3 regions of the Streptomyces sp. CA-106110 genome follow, and region 3 is predicted to be linked to each of the others. Evidence: riboswitches for the same ligand, from Rfam matches in the RefSeq annotation. Region 3 holds a riboswitch; each other region holds the start of a gene.
What was found. Region 3 has a riboswitch for S-adenosylmethionine ahead of thrC (threonine synthase). Riboswitches for the same ligand answer to the same signal wherever they lie in the genome.
Positions count from the first base shown of each region.

Region 1: linked by a shared signal. The riboswitch ahead of ACQEXA_RS45240 (amino acid ABC transporter permease) and the one ahead of thrC (threonine synthase) in region 3 are both predicted to bind S-adenosylmethionine.
Region 2: linked by a shared signal. The riboswitch ahead of ACQEXA_RS39620 (aminotransferase class V-fold PLP-dependent enzyme) and the one ahead of thrC (threonine synthase) in region 3 are both predicted to bind S-adenosylmethionine.

Region 1 is NZ_JBNJNB010000001.1:9,787,908-9,794,451, forward strand. It holds gene ACQEXA_RS45210 (MFS transporter) at 1-713, opposite strand, end outside; gene ACQEXA_RS45215 (carboxymuconolactone decarboxylase family protein) at 982-1,530, opposite strand; gene ACQEXA_RS45220 (pirin family protein) at 1,594-2,583, shown strand; gene ACQEXA_RS45225 (GNAT family N-acetyltransferase) at 2,606-2,944, shown strand; gene ACQEXA_RS45230 (MarR family winged helix-turn-helix transcriptional regulator) at 3,160-3,666, opposite strand; gene ACQEXA_RS45235 (glutathione S-transferase C-terminal domain-containing protein) at 4,095-4,976, shown strand; SAM riboswitch class IV at 5,064-5,174, shown strand; gene ACQEXA_RS45240 (amino acid ABC transporter permease) at 5,543-6,544, shown strand, end outside.
Region 2 is NZ_JBNJNB010000001.1:8,585,977-8,592,520, reverse strand. It holds gene ACQEXA_RS39645 (NlpC/P60 family protein) at 1-609, opposite strand, end outside; gene ACQEXA_RS39640 (NYN domain-containing protein) at 938-2,287, opposite strand; gene ACQEXA_RS39635 (hypothetical protein) at 2,322-2,561, opposite strand; gene ACQEXA_RS39630 (rhomboid family intramembrane serine protease) at 2,717-3,448, shown strand; gene ACQEXA_RS39625 (Lrp/AsnC family transcriptional regulator) at 3,445-3,726, shown strand; gene ACQEXA_RS39620 (aminotransferase class V-fold PLP-dependent enzyme) at 3,806-5,167, opposite strand; SAM riboswitch class IV at 5,361-5,477, opposite strand; gene trpD (anthranilate phosphoribosyltransferase) at 6,107-6,544, opposite strand, start outside.
Region 3 is NZ_JBNJNB010000001.1:6,696,090-6,702,633, forward strand. It holds gene otsB (trehalose-phosphatase) at 1-757, shown strand, start outside; gene ACQEXA_RS30920 (alpha,alpha-trehalose-phosphate synthase (UDP-forming)) at 822-2,252, opposite strand; gene ACQEXA_RS30925 (glucosyl-3-phosphoglycerate synthase) at 2,338-3,282, opposite strand; SAM riboswitch class I at 3,502-3,658, shown strand; gene thrC (threonine synthase) at 3,677-4,957, shown strand; gene ACQEXA_RS30935 (MoaD/ThiS family protein) at 5,000-5,275, shown strand; gene ACQEXA_RS30940 (cold-shock protein) at 5,725-5,928, shown strand; gene groL (chaperonin GroEL) at 6,308-6,544, shown strand, end outside.

The sequences.
Region 1 (6,544 bases), 3.1 Mb from region 3:
TAGTGGAAGCGCGGGCCGGTGAGGAGGTAGGAGACGGTGGTCCAGAAGGCGCTGAACGCCCCGAACATCGCCGCCTGGTAGAGGCCGCGGCGCAGCAGTGCCGGGTGGGTGCGCAGCAGTGCGAGGGTGGAGCGCAGCACCTGGGTGTAGGGCACGGTCGTGGTGGGTTCGTGCTGCGGCAGTGCCACGCGCAGCGTCACGGCCAGGACGGCCATGAGCACGGCCGAGCCGAGGTAGACCACGCGCCAGCCGGCGAGCTCGGAGACCAGGCTGCTGACCGCCCGCGACAGCAGGATCCCGGTCAGCAGGCCACTCATCACCCGGCCCACGATCCGCCCGCGCGCGTGGTCGGGGGCGAGGCTCGCGGCGAAGGGGACCAGGATCTGGGCGACCACCGAGGTGGTGCCGCTGATCAGGGAGGCGGCCAGCAGCATGGGGAACCCGGTTGCCAGGCCCGCCGCCACCAGTGCGACGGTGGTGACGGTCAGCAGGGTGGTGATCAGGGAGCGCTTCTCCAGCCGGTCGCCGAGCGGGACCAGGAAGAGCATGCCGATCACGTAGCCGACCTGGGTGAGCGTGATCAACAGTCCCGCGGTGGCCTCGCTCAGGTGGAAGACGTCCCGCAGCGAGGGGAGCAGGGGCTGCGCGTAGTACAGGTTGGCAACCGTCATACCGCAGGCGGCGGCCAGCAGTGCGATCAGCCGGCCCGGCACACCGTGAGCCGGTGCCGTGCTTGTGGTGCGCCTGTGTGACGTTCGGACATCGATGGACTGGGACACGGGCCCCTCTTCGCAGAAGGAGCCGGGAGGGCTCGGCGTGCGGTGCGGTGACAGAGCAGCGTCCTAGGTGCTCACAGACGGCATAAGCGTCGGAGTACCCCGGTCGCTTCCCTGTTCACGGCGATGGTTCTTGATAACGGTCATCTCTTCAGGAGATGAGCGCATCCTGCACGCCCCGTGCCTCCGTGCCGGGCCCGGTGCGTCACTGTGGGACGCGGGCCCGCACCGGGTGCTTGCTCATGATCGAGACCCGGTTGAAGGCGTTGATCGTGATCGCCACCCAGATCACCGCGGAGATCTGGTCGTCGGTCAGCACCTCGCGGGCCGCGTCGTAGGCGGACTCCTGGGCCGCGGCGTCCGACGCCTCGGTGACCGACTCCGCCAGCGCGAGCGCCGCGCGTTCCTCGGGCGTGAACAGTTCCGTGTCCCGCCAGGCCGCCAGCACGCCGAGCCGCTGCATGGTCTCGCCCGCGCGCAGGGCTGCCCTGGTGTGGATGTCGAGGCAGTAGGCGCAGCCGTTGAGCTGCGAGACCCGGAGGTTGATCAGCTCCACGAGGATACGCTCGAGCCCTGCTTCCGAGGCGACGGAGCGCACGGCCTCGGACGTCTCGAGCAGGGCGTGGTAGGCCTTCGGGCTCTGCTTGTCGATGAAGATCCGTCGGCCCGCGGACTCTGTCGTACGGCTGCTCAACTGGGACTCCTTCGGGTTCGCCGCTCGGGGCTCGGTGCTCGGCTGCGCCGGCGGGATCATCGTTCTATGATCCCTGTATAATTGTTGAATGTAAAACCATCCAGGGACGGAGGGCGCTGATCCATGAGCAACGTCGAGGCGGAGTCCGCCGAAATGCGCTGCGGAGCGGCGGTGGACGACCGGCGGGAGGCGAAGGTGCCGGAGATAGAGGTGCTCACCCCGCGCGAGGTGCCGCTGGGCGGCCCACGGGCGATGCCGGTGCGGCGCACGCTGCCCCAGCGGGCCCGGACCCTGATCGGAGCCTGGTGCTTCGCGGACCACTACGGCCCCGACGACGTGGTGAAGACCGGTGGCATGGACGTCGCCCCGCACCCGCACACCGGGCTGCAGACGGTGAGCTGGCTGTTCAGCGGGGAGATCGAGCACCGTGACAGCCTGGGCAGCCACGCCTTCGTGCGGCCCGGTGAGCTGAACCTGATGACGGGCGGGTACGGCATCAGCCACTCGGAGGTGTCGACACCGGGAACCACCGTCCTGCACGGTGTGCAGCTGTGGGTGGCACTCCCCGGGGAACACCGGCACACCGCACGGGACTTCCAGCACCACGTACCCGAGCCACTCCGGATCGACGGCGCCGAACTCCGGGTCTTCCTCGGCTCCCTGGCCGGGCACGCCTCCCCGGTGCGGACCTTCACACCGCTGCTCGGCGCCGAGATCGTCCTCGATGCGGGTGCGGCGATCACGCTCGCCGTGGACCCGGACTTCGAGCATGGTCTCCTTGTCGACCACGGCGACGTCCGCATGGCCGGCACCCTGCTGTACCCGGCGGAGTTGGGGTACGCCGCACCGGGCACCGAGACCTTGACACTGGTCAACGAGTCCGCGGACACGGCCCGGGCGGTTCTGCTCGGCGGCACCCCCTTCGAGGAAGAGATCGTCATGTGGTGGAATTTCATCGGCCGCAGCCATGACGACATCGTGCGGGCCCGCGAGGAGTGGCAGAACGCCTCCGACCGCTTCGGCGCGGTCGAGGGGTACCCAGGAGATCGCCTTCCCGCCCCCGCCCTGCCGAACGCCGTCATCACGCCGCGCAAGAACCCAGCGCGCCGCTGACCTCCAGACGAAAGGCATCCCGATGAGCCAGCCGTCCGCCGCTCCCACCGTCGAGCGGGTAGACGTCAAGCAGCGTTACGAGATCCTGGTCGACGGCCGGCGCGCCGGTCTGACCGCCTACCGCGACCGCGGCGACCAGCGCGTCTTCTACCACACGGTGGTCGACGACGCCTTCGCCGGACAGGGTCTGGCCTCGCAGCTGGTCCAGCAGGCGCTGACCGACGTACGGGAGTCCGGGAAGCGGATCGTGCCGGTCTGCCCCTACGTCGCCAAGTTCCTCAAGAAGCACGAGGAGTTCGCCGACATCACTGACCCCGTCACCCCCGACATCCTGGAGTGGCTGGACGGGGAACTGGGCTGAGGCCCGGGCAGTTACGGCGGCCTCCCGCCGCCACAGGAGGGCGGTCCGGCCCGGCCGGGCCGTCCGGAGTCCGCGGTGCCAGGGCCTTGCGGACTCCGCCGCGCGTGGGGGAGCCCCTACCGGCGGCCGTCACGGGTGGGCAACCTGCGGGCAACCCGTACCGCCGGTTGTCAGAGGTGGAGGGCGACGCGGCGTGACGCGCCCTTGTGCGGCCGTCAGACGGCCGTGTCGGACCCGGCGGCGGAGGCCTCGGGCAGCAGGCCGCGCAGCGACTCGCACTGCCGGTCGTCGATCATCCCGTGCACGGCCTCGGTGACGGTCTCGGCCAGCGCCGGAGAGACCTCCCGCAGCAGCCGCCGACCCTTGTCCGTGAGGGCGACCTCGATGCCCCGCTTGTCGCCGCACACCGAACGCCGGGTCACCAGGTCCGCGTGCTGCAGACAGGCGATCTGGTAGGTCAGACGGGTCTTGGGGCGGCCCAACGACTTGGCGATCCGCGACATGCGCAGAGCGGCGCCGGGCTGGTCGGCGAGCAGGCACAGCACCAGGAACTCGTCATGCGAGACCCCGAGCGACTCCTTGACCTGGGAACGCAGCCGCTGCTCGATCGCCCCGGCAGCGGCCAGCAACTGCATCCAGGCGCGCAGTTCGGCCGGCAGCAGCGTGTCCTCGGCCGACCCTTCGCATGCGGGCAGGTCGGCGGGGGCGGGGGAGTCGGCCATGGTCCCCGAGTCTACCGGCCGTCCAGATATGGACACGGGCCCGACAGATGGGGAAATGGGCCGGACCGACCGGGGACGAACCACCGCGATCCGATGCGACGGGCCCCCTCGCTCTCACACTGCGGACGGCCCCCTTGACGCAGACCGGAGCCCGCTCGACACTCCAGTGGGGATTTCCTAGTCGATAGGTAGGGAAACATGGGACGCCTGGAGCCGGTCATCGGCCGTGTGCACCGCACACGTCGGCAGTCCCTTCTTCTGACCTCCCGCCGTCACATCGATCTGCTGCGGGTCTGCAGCGCGGCCGGCGCCTCGAGCTGAACCGGCCGTGCCGGAACCCCGCGCCCCGCCGTGCGGGCCGGGGAGCGTCACCTGCCCGCCGGGCCGCCATCCTCCGCATCTTCGCGTACCAGTACCCGGGGAGAGACATGTCCGCCCATGCCCTGACCGCACTCCCGCCGTCGTCCGTCCCGGCCTTCCGGGGCCGCATCGGCCGCGACGCACGCAGCGGTCACTACGCGGTACCCCGCCGCTACCGCCTCCATCTGTCGCTTTCCTGTCCGCACTGTCTGCGGACAGCCGTCACCCACAGCCTCCTCGGTCTCGACGAGGTCTGCCCCGTGACCCTCCTGCCCGCGGTGCCCGACGGCCCCGGCGGCGAGCATTCCGCGCTGCGCCCGCTGTACGAGGCGAGCGCCCACCACTACTCCGGGGCGGCCGTCGCGCCCGTGCTCAGCGACGAGTGGTCGGGCCGGATCGTCAGCACGCACGCCCCGGACATCATGCGCGACCTGGCCCGGCACTTCGGCGCCGGCCGCGATGCGCTGTACCCGCAGGGCGCCGACGCGGAGCTCGAGGGTGTGCGCCGCCTGTGCGAGCAGGGCCTCGAGGCGGCCGCACAGCGCGCCGGTCGCGCCGACGCCGGTGCGGAGGAGCGGGCCGCCGCGCTCACCTCGCTGCTGTGCACCCTGCGGGCGCTGGAGGGCCGGCTGGAACGTCAGGAATACGTGCTGGGCGATCAACTCACCGCCGCCGACGTTGAGTTGTGGGTGAGCCTGGTGCAACTGGACACCGTGCACCGCTGGCACCTGGACGCAGGTGCGGTGCACCGCATCGCCGGCCACCCGCATCTGTGGGCCTATGCCCGCCGGCTGGCCGCCCGTCCGGCCTTCGGCCCGCACCTCGACCTCGACGGCATCGCCCGCCGGCACCACGCGCGCTGTCGTGGTCTCGAGGCCGCGGGGGCGGCGGTGCAGATCCTCGACTGGGCCGCGTACGTGCCCGACAGCGCACCGGTACGGGCCAGTTGACGGTGTGTCCGTCCGTAGGCCGATGTATCACCTGATGGACGCACATTGACATCGGTTCCGGGGCCTGACTTACTTACGGCTCAGAACGGTCATGAGCGTCAGCGACAAGCCCTGGCTTGCTGACCGGCAACCCTCGCGCCGCGGTGGGGTGCCCCAGGTGACGACCGGACCGGGATGACGTTTCGGTAAGCGCGAGGCCCAAGGGGCCAGGACAGCGACAGGTGGCGGACATGTACGCAGCTTCCAGGACGGCCGCACGCCGTCCTCAGTGCTGCGTACAGCCGCACGCACAGTTGCTCGTCGCCAACCGGGCCGTCGACCTTCTGCGCGTCAGCAGCGCACTGTGTACCGCACCGGGCCGCGCCCGCTGTCGGGGCTGACGACTTCCACCAGCCCCGCCTCCGTGACGAACACCGCTTGAGCGGTGTGCCGTTGTCCGCCCACCCCCCGGTTCCGTGCGACCCCGTGCGCTGCCCCGCTCCGCAGAGCGATCCCCGCCCTGCCGGCCTGTCGTGGCCACGCACCGCCGCCGCGGTCCCCGGGTGTCCGACTTGCCGGAGCCCTCCATGACTGAACCCCCAGGCACAGCCGTGTCCGTCGACGCCCTGCCGATGGCCGAAGCCACCGCCGACGCCACGCCCACCGCTCCAGCCCACCCGGTCCGCGACCCCTCGCCGGACGCTTCCGGCCGACCGCTCACCGCCCAGCAGGTACAGCCCCTGCGCCGCCCCGGCCGCTGGATCGCCACGGCCGTGGTGCTGGTCGTGGTGGCCCAGTTCGTCCACGGCCTGGTCTCGAACCCCTTCTACCAGTGGGACCGGTTCGCCTACTGGTTCCTGCGCCCCACCATCGTCGACGGACTGCTGATCACTCTCGAAGTCGCCGCGCTCAGCGCCGTGGCCGGCCTGCTCGGCGGGATCGTCCTGGCGCTCGCGCGGCTCTCCCGGAGCCCCGTGCTGCGCGCCGTCAGCTGGACCTACGTATGGGCGTTGCGGTCCGTACCCCTGATCGTCGTGCTGATCTTCCTGTACAACTTCAGCGCGCTGTACCGGACGCTGAGCATCGGGGTGCCCTTCGGCCCTGCCTTCCTCACCTTCGACGAGTCCAGGCTGGCCACCGACATGGCCGTCGCCGTGGTCGGCCTGAGCCTCAACGAGGCCGCGTACGCGGCGGAGGTCGTCCGGGGCGGCATCCTCTCCGTCGACCAGGGCCAGCACGAAGCCGCCGCCGCCCTCGGCCTGCCCAGGGGCCACCAGTTCAGGAAAATCGTCTTCCCGCAGGCCCTCAGGTCCATCACCCCGAACTACGTCAACCAGCTGATCGGGCTGATCAAGAGCACCTCGCTGGTGTTCTACGTCTCGCTGCTCGATCTGTTCGGCTCGGCGCAGACCATGGGCAGTACCTACCCCGGCGACATCGTGCCGCTGCTGCTGGTCGTCACCGTCTGGTACCTGATCCTCACGAGCATCGTGTCCGTCGTCCAGTTCTACGTCGAGCGGCACTACGCCCGGGGCGCCACCCGCACCCTGCCGCCGACCCCGTTGCAGAGGCTCCGCACCGGTCTGCGT
Region 2 (6,544 bases), 1.9 Mb from region 3:
GGCCCGCTCCTGGGCGGTGAGGCTGTTCAGGAGCTTCTGCGCTGCGGCGAGCTTGCCCTGGATCTCCCGCTTGTTCTTGCCGAGTTCGGCGCGGGTGGTGGCGAGGTCCTTGAGCTTGTCGGTGGCTTCCTGCCGCTCCTGGGCCAGCTCGCGCTGCTTCTCCTGGATCTTCTTCAGCGCCTCGACCTGCTGGCTGCTCAGCTGGTCGAGCGTGGACGCCTTGTCCAGGTAGTCGTCCGGGTTGGAGGAGAGGAAGAGCTGCACGGAGGGGTCGATGCTGCCGGTGCGGTACTGGGCACTAGCCATCGTGCCTATGCCGTCGCGCAGTTGGTTGAGCTCGTCCTGGCCCCGGGCGACCTTGTCCTGCAGGGTGGAGATCTCCTTCTCCAGCTTCGCCTGCTTCTCCTTGGCCCCGTCGTAGGCCTCGGTGGCCTTCTCCGCCTCTTGGTAGAGGTTGTCGACCTTGGACTTGACCTCGTCCTTGCTCGGCTTCTCACTGGGCGCGGCATTGGCAGCCTGCGCGCTGAAGGCGACGGCAGCGACGGCTGCGGTGGTGAGCACGGTCACACGTGCGCGGCTCGGCTGCTTGGGTCGACGGTGGGACGCCACGGGGGCGAGCTCCTTCTTCCTTCAGCCGCCTACCGACACGCCGGTGGGCGGTGCCCTTCGCCGTCATCCACCCCTTGTGAGTGATCGCCCGTGCGGAGGTTCGAAGCCAGACCCTAGTGACCCATCTGTGATCAGTTCAAATCCCGAGCGGAAAAATCTCAGTCACGCAACGCATTCTTTGCGCGGAACTCACGTGCAGTGATACCGCCTTGACGCTACGTTGTGTGACGATCTCCCCAATTCGGGCATGTCTGACGGATGTTGCGCTTGGTGCGTTGGTGATCCATGGGGTGTTCGGCGCAAGAGGCAAGCCGGGCCGGGGAGTCCGTTATGCCCGGGAAAGTCGCTTCAGTAGCATCGCCGACGCAACCGGGCGCGCGCCCGCCCTGGCGACCCCGTCGGCCACCTCGCGATCGGTGGAGGCCACTATGACCGGTCGGCCCGGCGGCTCCGCGCGCACCAGCTGCCGGATCAACTCGTCGGCGGTGACACCCGGTTTGGAGAACAGCACCCGCACCCCGCGCGGCGGCGCGAGCAGGACGGGCGCGGCCAGTTCCGCCCCGTCGAAGACGCAGGTGACCTCGGCGCCGGTCTGCGCGGCGAGCTGCGAGAGCTGCCCGAGGAGTCTCAGCCGCTGCTTCTCCAGCGGCATCTGCGGATATCCGGTCTTGGTGACGTTGTAGCCGTCGACGACCAGGTGCGCCTGCGGCAGTGCCAGCAACTGGTCGAGGATCGCGGGATCGTTTTCGGAGAGCGCACGGGCCGCGATGTCCTTCGGGGTCATCCGTCCCGGCTCCACCGCGTCCACGGTCTCGGCCGGCCGTACGGAGACCGGCGGCAGCGCCAGCTCCCGCCGCAGCCCCTGCGCGGCCTCGAGCACGGTGTCCAGAAGCAGCCGGACGCGCATGTCCTCGACGCTGCGCCCCTCGCGCGCCGCTCTGCGCGTGGCCTCGAGGTTGGCCTCCACCTCCCCGAGGCGCGCCTTGAGCCGGCGGGTCTCGCTCTCGGCGGAGGACACCGCCGTCTGCCCCTCGTTACGCACGGCCTCGATCTCGCTGCGGGCCTTGCGCAGGGCGGCCTCGCCGCGTTTGACGTCACTGAGGGCGGCACGCAGCTTGCGGTGTAGCGATTCGGCTTCCTTGCGCACCGACTCCAGTTCCGTACGCAGCCGTTCGGTCTCGGCCCGGGTCTGGCCGCGGGCGGCCGCCACCTCCTCGCGCAGCCGCTCCAGCTCGGCCCGGCTCTCCTCGTCGGCACGCTCGGCGTTCGCGCGCTGGGCCTCCTCGCCCGCGGCGGTCACCAGCTTCACCCAGCCCACCGGACGCAGTACATAGGCCGCGGCGGCCACGTCGAGCGGGTCCGCGGCCGCGGGCGGTGAGCCGGAGTCGAGGGCGTCGGCGAGTTCCGGCTGAGCCTCTCGGAGCTTCTCCCCGATCCGCTGCCGGAACAGCGCATCGGTCTCCAGGGACGCCGCCATCGCGTTGCCGGCGAACTTCGCACGGCGATTCGGAGCGAACCGGGCATACTGCCGCAGCTGCGCGGGCAGTTCGCCGAGGGTCAGCCCGCCGAAACCGTCGGAGACGATCTGCACGACCCGGCGACGCACACCGTCGGGCAGCGGACGGTCGAGCACCTCAGCGGTGCCGTCGACCGGCTCCCCGCCCGAAGTCTCCACCATCCGTCACCCCAATGCCTGTGCGAGGCCGCCTCCCTCAGGAGCCGGCGCCCGGCCTGTCCACGAGTTCCACCTGATCCACGGCGTTGCACCAGCGGCACCGCACCGACTCGATGGTCTCACTGACCACCTCGCGCTCTTCGACCTTCGGCTCTCCGGCCAGATCGAGGTGTACGTACTCGACCACCTTCGACGAGCGGGTGACGTCGAAACGCGTGAGGTTGCCGCAGAGCGTGCAGCGCCACCGGGTCGTTTCGGTCGGGAGGGGAACCGTCATCGTGGCTTCTCTTCCTTCTTCCAGTCTCCGTGATGCGCCAGTTTCCCTGGAGCGTGTGGCTCGTAACCCTACGGCCTGGCGAGTACCCGCCGCCTGCCCGTCTCAGCGGCGAGGCATTCTGTGCCCATCAGTGTGGTTACGCCATGCTCTGTCCCATGTTCAGCACCTGGAGCAGGACGGCCGCCGGAGCCCTGCGGGGACAGTCGGCGCCGGTGACGTACGGCCTGATCGCCCTGTGCTGTCTGATCTTCGTGATGGGACCGGCCGCGGGCCTGAATCCGGCGTACGGCACCGGGGACGCGTTGCTGGCCGCCGAGCGCGCCTACTTCGCCCGCTGGGGCGTGGTGCCCGTGGAGCTCTTCAGCGGGACACCGCGGGCCGCGATCACCCCCGTGACGGCACTGTTCGTTCACGGCACCTGGGTGCATCTGCTGGGCAACATGCTCTTCCTCTATGTCTTCGGGGCGATGACCGAGGAGCGGATGGGCCATCTGGAGTTCGCCCTGTTCTACCTGGGCTGCGGCTACCTGGCGCTACTCGGGTACGCCGCGGCCAACGATGACTCGGCCCAGGCGCTGGTCGGGGCCTCCGGGGCGATCTCCGCGGTCCTCGGCGCGTTCCTGTTCCTGTTCCCCAAGGCCAGGGTGACCAGTCTCTTCCCCTTCCTGCTCTTCCTGCCGCTGCGCTTCCCGGCGTGGGTGGTGCTGCCCTTCTGGGCCGCTCTGCAGTGGATGGCCGCGGGCCGCGCCAGCCAGGGCCCGGGGGTGGCCTACCTCGCCCACCTGGTCGGCTTCACCCTCGGCTTCGTCTACGCATGGGTGCGCTACGGCCGTACGAGTAGGGTGAAACCCCCAGCCCAGGCCCCCGAGGGAGAACACCAGCCGTGATCACCGCGATCGTCCTCATCAAGACCAGCGTGGACCGGATCCCCGAGATCGCCGAGTCGATCGCCGCGCTGGACTCCGTCAGCGAGGTCTTCTCCGTCACGGGCACCTACGACCTCATCGCCATGGTCCGGGTCAAGGCCCACGACGACCTGGCGGACGTCATCCCCGGGCGGATCAGCAAGATCCCGGGCGTCCTGGGCACCGACACGCACGTCGCCTTCCGCACCTACTCCCAGCACGACCTGGAGGCGGCGTTCGCGATCGGGCTCGACAACTAGCGGCGCCGGCCGCCGAGGCCGCTCCCCCGTCCGCCGCGGGGCGGACGGGAGGGAGCCCACCCGGCCGTGTCCCGGTGGCTCAGACCGCCGGCACGCAACGGCCGTCCTCCGCGCGGTAGTTCCACTTCGCACCGTCGCGGACCAGTTCCTTGACCGCACCGAGGAAGCGCTCCACGTGCTCGTCGGGCGTGCCCGCGCCGAAGCTGACGCGGATCGCGTTCAGCGACTTCTCACCGGGCGCCGCCTCGGGGGCGCCGCACTCCCCCTGGGTCTGCGGGTCGGCACCCAGAAGCGTGCGCACCAGCGGGTGGGCGCAGAAGAGGCCGTCGCGGACGCCGATGCCGTACTCCGCGGAGAGCGCGGCGGCGAAGTGGGAGCTGTTCCAGCCCTCGACGACGAAGGAGATGACCCCGACGCGGGGCGAGTCGTCGCCGAAGAGGGAGAGCACCTTGACCTCCGGGACCCCGGCCAGCCCTTCCCGGACCTTCCCGATCAGGTACTGCTCACGGGCGACGAGGGCGTCGAAACCGGCCTCGGTGAGGGCCTTGCAGGCCGAGGCGATGGAGTAGGCGCCGATGACATTGGGCGAGCCCGCCTCGTGCCGTGCGGCGCTCTCATGCCACTCCACGTCCACTCCCCCGTCGGTGCGCCGGGTGACCTTGCGGCTGGCGCCTCCGCCCGCGAGGTAGGGCTCGGCCGCGCGCAGCCAGTCGGCGCGGCCGGCCAGGACTCCGGAACCGAACGGCGCGTACAGCTTGTGCCCGGAGAACGCGATCCAGTCGACGTCCAGGTCCTTGACCGACACCGGGTGGTGCGGGGCCAGCTGGGCGGCGTCCAGCACGATACGGGCGCCGTGCGCATGGGCGGCCGCCGCGAGCTCGCGCACCGGCCACAGCTCGCCGGTGACGTTCGAGGCGCCGGTGACACAGACCAGGGCCGGGCCGTGGGGATCGCGGTCCGCGAGGGCGCGCTCCAGGGTCGCGACGGCCTGCTGCGGAGTGCGCGGGGCGTCCAGGCAGGTGACACGCGCACCCCGCCAGGGCAGCAGGGAGGCGTGGTGTTCCGTCTCGAAGACGAAGACCTGGCAGTCGGCCGGAAGGGTGGCGGCGAGGAGGTTGAGCGAGTCGGTGGTGGACCGGGTGAAGATCACCTCGTCCTCTTCGCGGCAGTCGAGGAACGCGGCGACGGTCCGGCGGGCGTTCTCGAACAGGTCGGTGGACAGCTGCGAGAGGTACCCGGCACCGCGGTGGACGCTGCCGTAGTACGGGGCGTAGGCCGCCACGTCGTCCCAGACACGCTGGAGTGCCGGGGCGCTGGCCGCGTAGTCGAGCGCGGCGTAGGTGACCTCTCCGCCCGTGACGAGCGGGACAGTGACATCCCGGCCCAGAACGGGCAGCGGGGCACAAACGGACGGGTCGGCGGCAAGGGTGGAGACGGACATGGGTGCACTCCCGTGTAAGCAGGTGGGATCGCCGTGCCGGACGGCGCGCACGACGGCGCACGGCTGCGTCAGCGGCACGGGAAAAGGTGAAAAGGGGTGAAAGGGGATGCGGAGGCGGGGCTCTGCGGCCCTATCGCATTCGCTTGCTCACGGAAGGCTCCCTCGAACGACCAGGACCCCTGGTGACGCGAGGGGTCCGCGCTTGCCGCAGACCTCGCTGCCCACGGCCTGGTCCTCACCCGGGGCACCCCGCCACGGACGGAGGGTTGCCGGACAGCCGGCCGGGGCCGAATGGCTGTCGCTCATGACCTGCACAGGACGCTACGGGACGTGATCGCCCAGCCGCAACTTCTGTCCGGATGCCGGGATGCACACAGGGTTGCGAAGGGCCGGTAGGGAGAGGGGGCCGCGCGCACGGCTGTGGAGGCCGGGGACGCGCGCACGGCTGCGGAAGCCGGACCGCAGACCGCGACCCACGCACCGCCACGAAGGCCGGACCGCAGACCGCGACCTACACACGGCCACGAAGACCGCACCGGAGACGGGGACGCGAACACGGCCAGGAAGGTCGGACCGCAGACCGCGATCCACACACGCCTACGACGGCCGGACGGCAGACCACGACCTACGCACGGCCACGACAGTCGGACCGCCGACAGCGACCCGCACACCACCACCAAGGCCGCACCGGAGACGGGGACGCGCGCGGTTACAAAGGCCGATTCGCAGACCGCGACCCGCACGCCGCCACGAAGGCCCATCCACAGCCGGGGATGCGCGCACGGCCGCGAAGGCGCCGGAGTGCCGGATGGCCGGCCCGCCGAGCCGGAGATGCCTGGTGGGCCCCACCGGCCCTGAGCCGGTGGGGCACCCCTGTCAGACACACCCGGAACAGCTTGGAGCGGAGCCGAGGAGCCCGCGCCCCGGGCCCCGCGGGCATCAGGCGTGGGTCGCCGCCACCCAGTGGTCCAGCGTCCGCTTGGCGGCCCCTGAGTCGATGGACTCCACGGCCTTCTCCATCCCGGCCCGGATCTGCTCCGCCAGCGACCCGGAACCCGGCTCCAGCGCCACCAGCGCCGCCGCCGAGTTCAGCAGTACAGCGTCCCGTACCGGGCCCGTCTCACCGGTCAGCACCCGTCGCGCCACATCGGCGTTGTAAGAGGCGTCGGCACCGCGCAGCGCCTCCACCGGGACCAGGTCGATCCCCACGTCCCGGGGGTCGAAGGCCTCCTCGGTGACCTTGCCGTCGCGGACGATCCAGACCCGGGAGGTCGATGTGGTCGTCAGCTCGTCCAGGCCGTCGTCGCCGCGGAACACCAGCGAGGAGTTGCCGCGCTCGGCGAGGACCCCCGCCACGATCGGCGCCATCCGCGGGTC
Region 3 (6,544 bases):
CGACTTCGACGGGACGCTCGCCCCGATCGTCCCCGACCCCGATCAGGCCCGCGCCCACCCCGACGCGGTGCCGGCCCTCGCGGCCCTCGCCCCCAAGGTCGCCTCCGTCGCGGTCGTCACCGGCCGCCCGGCCGGCGTCGCCGTCCGCCACGGCGGCTTCGCGGACGTGCCTGGACTCGAACACCTCGTGGTTCTCGGCCACTACGGCGCCGAACGCTGGGACGCCCGCACCGGCACTGTCGACGCCCCCGCCCCGCATCCCGGCGTCGCCGCCGTCCGCGCCGAACTCCCCGGCGTCCTCGACCGGATCGGAGCCTGGGGGGGGACGTGGATCGAGGAGAAGGGGCGTGCCGTCGCCGTGCACACCCGCCGCGCCGAGGATCCGCAAGCCGCATTCGAGGCCCTGCGCGAACCCCTCGCCGACCTCGCCACCCGGCACGGGCTGATCGTCGAGCCGGGCCGCATGGTCCTGGAGCTGCGCCCGCCGGGCATGGACAAGGGGGTGGCCCTGCTGGAGTACCTGCGCGAGATCGGTGCGGGAGCGGTCATGTACGTCGGCGACGACCTCGGCGACCTGTCCGCCTTCGCGGCCGTCGAAAAGCTCCGCTCGGACGGCGTGTCCGGTCTCCTCGTCTGCAGCGGCAGCGAGGAGGTCACCGAACTGGCCGAACGCGCGGATCTGGTGGTCGACGGCCCCGGAGGAGTGGTGCGGCTGCTGAGGTCGTTGGCACAGCGGCTCGCCGAACCGCCCCGATAGGGGCGAGGGGGCAGGCCGTCGGCACGAGCGGCCCGCGGACGGTCGGCGGCCCGGAGCGGACCGCTCAACCCTCCAGCGCGGCCAGCTGTTCCAGGAACCACCGGGCCGGGGGCAGCGCCGTGGCCTGCGCGGCCAACCGCTTCGTGCGCTCCGCGCGCTCACCCGGTCCCATGGACAGCGCCTGGTGCAGGGCCGCCGTCATGCCCCCGATGTCGTACGGGTTCACCGGCACCGCGTCCTCGGCCAGCTCCTCGAACGCCCCGGCCTCCCGGGACAACACCAGTGCGCAGCCTCCGTCGGAGACCACCGGGACCTCCTTGGCGACCAGGTTCATACCGTCCCGGATCGGGTTCACCAGGGCCACGTCCGCCAGCCGGTACGCGGCCAGCGAGCGCGCGAAGTCGTCCTTCACATGCAGCTCGACCGGAGTCCAGTCCGCGGTGCCGTACCGCGAGTTGATCTCCGTCGCCACCCGCTCCACCTCCGCGGTGTAGTCCCGGTAGACGGCCAGGTCCTGGCGGGAGGGGTACGCAAAGGCGATGTGGACGACCCGTTCGCGCCACTCGGGCCGGGATTCCAGCAACTCCTCGTACGCCAGCAGCCCGCGCACGATGTTCTTCGACAGCTCGGTGCGGTCCACCCGCACGATCGTCTTCCGGGGCCTGCCGTCGGGAGTCGTGCCGATCTGCTGCCGCAGCGCCGCCATCCGCTCGTTCACGTCCGGCTGGTGCGCCCGCCACCGCAGGAAGTCGGCGTCAGCGCCCAGTCCGTGCACACCGATGCGCGTGCCCGAGGCGCTGCCGGGGCCGAGGACCGCGTGGCAGCACTCGGTGAACGCGTCCGCCCAGCGCTGCGTCAGGAACGCCGCCCGGTCGGCGCCCAGGATCCCGCCGAGCACCTGCGCCGCGATGTCGTCGGGCAGCATCCGGAAGTACTCCGGCGGCGCCCACGGAGTGTGCGAGAAGTGACCGATCCGCAGGTCCGGGCGCAGACCGCGGAGCATCAGGGGGGCCAGGGTGAGGTGGTAGTCCTGGATCAGGACCGCCGCGCCCTGGCCCGCCTCCTGGGCGAGTGCCTCGGCGAACGCGCGGTTGTACTCCTCGTAGGCCTTCCACTGGCGCCGGAACGCCGCGTCGAAGACCGGCTCGAGCGGCGTCTGGTACAGCATGTGGTGCACGAACCACAGCACCGAGTTCGCGATGCCGTTGTACGCGTCGGCGTGCACCCGCGCGTCGATGTCGAGCATCCGTACGCGCTGCCCGCCGGTGTCGGCCGGATCGAGCGCACCGCCCGTGCGCCGGACGGTCTCACGGTCGGCGTCGTTCAGGGCGGAGCAGATCCAGACGGCGTCCGTGTCCGGGCCGATCGCCGACAGTCCGGAGACCAGTCCGCCACCGCCCCGCTTGGCGGTGAGCTCCCCCCTCTCGTCCAGCGTGTACGAGACCGGGCCGCGGTTGGAGGCGACAAGTACGGAAGCCGTGTGCGGGGAAGCCATGCCACGAAACCTAGCCCGGAGCCTAAACGCTCAAACGTTCCATTCAGCCGTATGCGGAGCCGTATACAACGGGTTCCGCAGCCATTCAGGCCGCCTTTCGTTCCATGTACTCGGCGATCTGTTCCATCGGCGGCCGCTCCTCCGTGTCCACCGAGTACGTCCGTGGCTCGAACCCACCCGCCACCCGTTCGAACTGGGTGAGGGACGGGCGGATCAGATGACCGCGGGCCAGCCGGAGCTGTGCGGTGCGGTAGATCGCGGCGGCCATGCGGCCGAGCGCCTGACCGTCCTGGTGGCGGTGCTTGCGCACCCCCACGTCGACCTGGGCGAGGGCGTCCAGGCCCACCAGGTGCAGGGCGTCGACCAGCATGCCGAGCTCCACCCCGTACCCGACCGGGAACGGCAGCCGTTCCAGCAGGGAACGGCGGGCCGCGTACTCGCCGCCGAGCGGCTGCACGAATCCGGCCAGCTGGGGCCAGTGCATGTTGAGCAGCGGGCGGGCCATCATCTCCGTGACACGTCCGCCCTGGCCGGCCGTGGCGCCGAGCGGCCGGTCGTACATCGCCTTCACCAGGTCCACGCCGGGGTCGGTGAGCAGCGGGCCCACGATTCCGGAGACGAACTCCGAGGAGAACTCCCTCAGGTCCGCGTCGATGAAGCAGACGATGTCGCCACGGGTGACGAGCAGGGACCGCCACAGCACCTCGCCCTTGCCGGGCACGGCCGGGATCCGCGGCAGGATCGCGTCGCGGTGCACCACCTTCGCGCAGGCCGCCGCGGCGACCTCGGAGGTGCGGTCGGTGGAGCCCGAGTCGACGACGACGATCTCGTCGACGAGCGGGACCTTCTGCATGAGGTCGTGGCGGATGGCGGCGACGATGTCGCCGACCGTCTCCTCCTCGTTGAGCGCGGGCAGCACCACACTGACCGTTGAGCCGGACGAGCGTTTCGCGGCCAGGATCTGGTGGAGCGGGCGATCGGCGACGGACCAGGAGCGGGTGCTCAGCCAGCGCTCTACTTCTTCCAGCACAGTCTGCGGCTCCTCACGTTCGTACGGCGGTGGTCGGCAGAAGAGATCGGAAGTGATCCCCGAGTGGGACTCGCATGGGGTGCGGGTGGTGATCCGTCCATCTCGCGGTTCGGACGACTCTCTCAACTGTCCTGGCCTTCGGTTACAGTCTTGAACAACGCCGGTGACCATCGCATGTCGGGGGTCGCCGTCGCTCACCACGGTGAAACAACCGCATACCGCTCATCCAGAGGGGCAGAGGGACACGGCCCGATGAAGCCCCGGCAACCCTCCAGTCGGTTCTCGTAGATCGCTCCTGATCGTCTTCGCGAGGCTCCCGACTAGGGAAGGTGCCAAATCCGTCTCACGGCGAGATGCGTCGTGAGGAAGATGAGGAGAAAGGGCCTCGCCTGACATGGCTGTGCAGACAGTTGCAAGCACCACCGACTCCGTGAATCTCGGTCCCGCCGCGGCTCTCTCGTGTCGTGAGTGCGGCCACCGGGTGCCCCTCGGCCCGGTCTTCGCCTGCGAGGAGTGTTTCGGCCCGCTGGAGATCGCGTACGACTTCTCGGGCTACGACACCGAGGAACTGCGTAAGCGCATCGAGGCCGGCCCCGCCAACATCTGGCGTTACGCGCCGCTGCTGCCGGTCCCGGCGGACGTCGCCGGCAAGCCGAACCTCAACCCGGGCTGGACCAAGCTCGTCAAGGCGGACAACCTGGCGCGCGAGTTGGGCGTCACCGGCGGGTTGTATGTGAAGGACGACTCCGGCAACCCCACGCACTCCTTCAAGGACCGTGTGGTCGCCCAGGCGCTGGAGGCGGCGCGCGCCTTCGGCTTCACCACGCTCTCCTGCTCCTCGACCGGCAACCTCGCGGGCGCGGTCGGCGCCGCGGCGGCCCGTGCCGGCTTCCGCTCCTGCGTCTTCATCCCGCACGACCTGGAGCAGGGCAAGATCGTCATGGCCGCGATCTACGGCGGCGACCTCGTCGGCATCGAGGGCAACTACGACGACGTGAACCGCTTCTGCTCCGAGCTGATCGGCGACCCGGCCGGCGAGGGCTGGGGCTTCGTCAACGTCAACCTCCGTCCGTACTACGCGGAGGGGTCCAAGACCCTGGCGTACGAGATCGCCGAGCAGCTCGGCTGGCGGCTGCCCGACCAGATCGTGGTCCCGATCGCCTCCGGCTCGCAGCTGACGAAGATCGACAAGGGGCTGCAGGAACTGATCAAGCTGGGGCTCGTGGAGGACACGCCCTACAAGATCTTCGGTGCGCAGGCAGAGGGCTGCTCGCCGGTGTCGGTCGCCTTCAAGGCGGGCCAGGACGTCGTACGGCCGCAGAAGCCGAAGACGATCGCCAAGTCGCTGGCCATCGGCAACCCGGCCGACGGCCCGTACGTCCTCGACATCGCGCGCCGCACGGGCGGTGCGGTGGAGGACGTGACGGATGATCAGATCGTCGATGCCATCAAGCTGCTCGCCCGTACGGAGGGCATCTTCGCCGAGACGGCCGGTGGCGTGACCGTCGGTGTCACGCGCAAGCTCATCGAGAGCGGTGTCCTCGATCCGGCGAAGACGACGGTCGTCCTCAACACCGGCGACGGTCTCAAGACGCTGGACGCGGTGGCCGGCACCGGGCTCACCGCCACGATCCGCCCGAACCTGGACTCCTTCCGCGCGGCCGGGCTCGTCTGAGCGCCCGTCCCGCCGGCCGTACCCCACCGGAGGTCACACCCCATGAGCGTCACCGTCCGCATCCCGACCATCCTGCGCCCCTACACCGGCGGCCAGGCCGAGGTTCCCGCCGAGGGCGGGAACCTGGCGGAGGTCATCGCCGACCTGGAGAAGAACCACACCGGCATCGCCGCCCGCGTCCTGGACGACCAGGGCAAGCTGCGCCGCTTCGTCAACGTGTACGTCAACGACGACGACGTCCGCTTCGAGCAGGGTCTCGAGACGGTGACGCCCGACGGCGCCGGCGTCTCCATCATCCCGGCGGTGGCGGGCGGCTGACGGTCACTCGGCCCGCCCGATCATTACCCTCGGTAACTCAGGTCACCGAGAGTTCATCGAATTGCCCTCTCCGTGAGACAAGCGGAGGGGGCAATTCTGCATGGTTGAGCACGGTACAGTTGGGGAACCCGCTCCCGGTTTCCCCGCCGGGTGCTCTGAGTTCCTGCCGTAGGCCGATAAGAAGTAGCCAAAGTAGGCAGGGCTTTTGAGCCATTCGCTCCTTTTGCAGGGCCCGACTTGCCCTGAATTCGGATGAATTCTCCGTACATTCCCGACCGGTCGTGCCCGGAATTCTCGTCCGATTGACCTGTTGCAGACGGCAGTTGGACAGATACATTCAGCCGCGGTCGACGCGTTCCGGCGCACGCCCCCAACCGTTGGGGGGTGAGGTCTGACCCGGGTCCGCGAAGTGTGGATCTGTGCAAGGGCCAGTAATAGGGGAGTTAGGCATGGCTCAGGGCACCGTCAAGTGGTTCAACGCGGAGAAGGGGTACGGCTTCATCGCGGTCGACGGTGGTGCGGATGTTTTCGTCCACTACAGCGCGATTCAGATGGACGGCTACCGCACCCTGGAAGAGGGCCAGCGGGTCGAGTTCGAGATCTCGCAGGGTCAGAAGGGGCCGCAGGCGGACATGGTCCGACTGGCCGGCTGAAGAACGCGCCGACGACTGAACTGTTCGACGTGTCGAGGGGCTCGTATCCCGGTTCGGGGTACGAGCCCCTCGGTTTGCCCGGGGCGGGGGCGCGCGGGCGCGCCCTGGTCAGCCTCCGTTCACCTGGTGATCCCCGTGCGCCCACCCGCCACCCGGCCGCCACCCCTCAACGAGCCCGCTCCGCGGGCGCACCTTGCACTCGGAGGGGGCGAGTGCTAATCATTGGCGTTAGCACTCTGAAGGTGAGAGTGACAAAAGAAGGACCGGGTCGGTGAGGCCGCGGACCGGGTGGGGCAAGGAACCTCCGGCCGGGGCCGTCCGTCGCGGGCGCGGGCGCGGTCCGAAGTAATCACCCCCAGTCCTGGAGGGACCACTTCACATGGCCAAGATCATCGCGTTCGACGAGGAGGCGCGGCGTGGCCTCGAGCGCGGCATGAACCAGCTCGCGGACGCCGTCAAGGTGACCCTCGGCCCGAAGGGCCGCAACGTCGTCCTCGAGAAGAAGTGGGGTGCCCCCACGATCACCAACGACGGTGTCTCCATCGCCAAGGAGATCGAGCTCGAGGACCCGTACGAGAAGATCGGCGCCGAGCTGGTCAAGGAAGTCGCCAAGAAG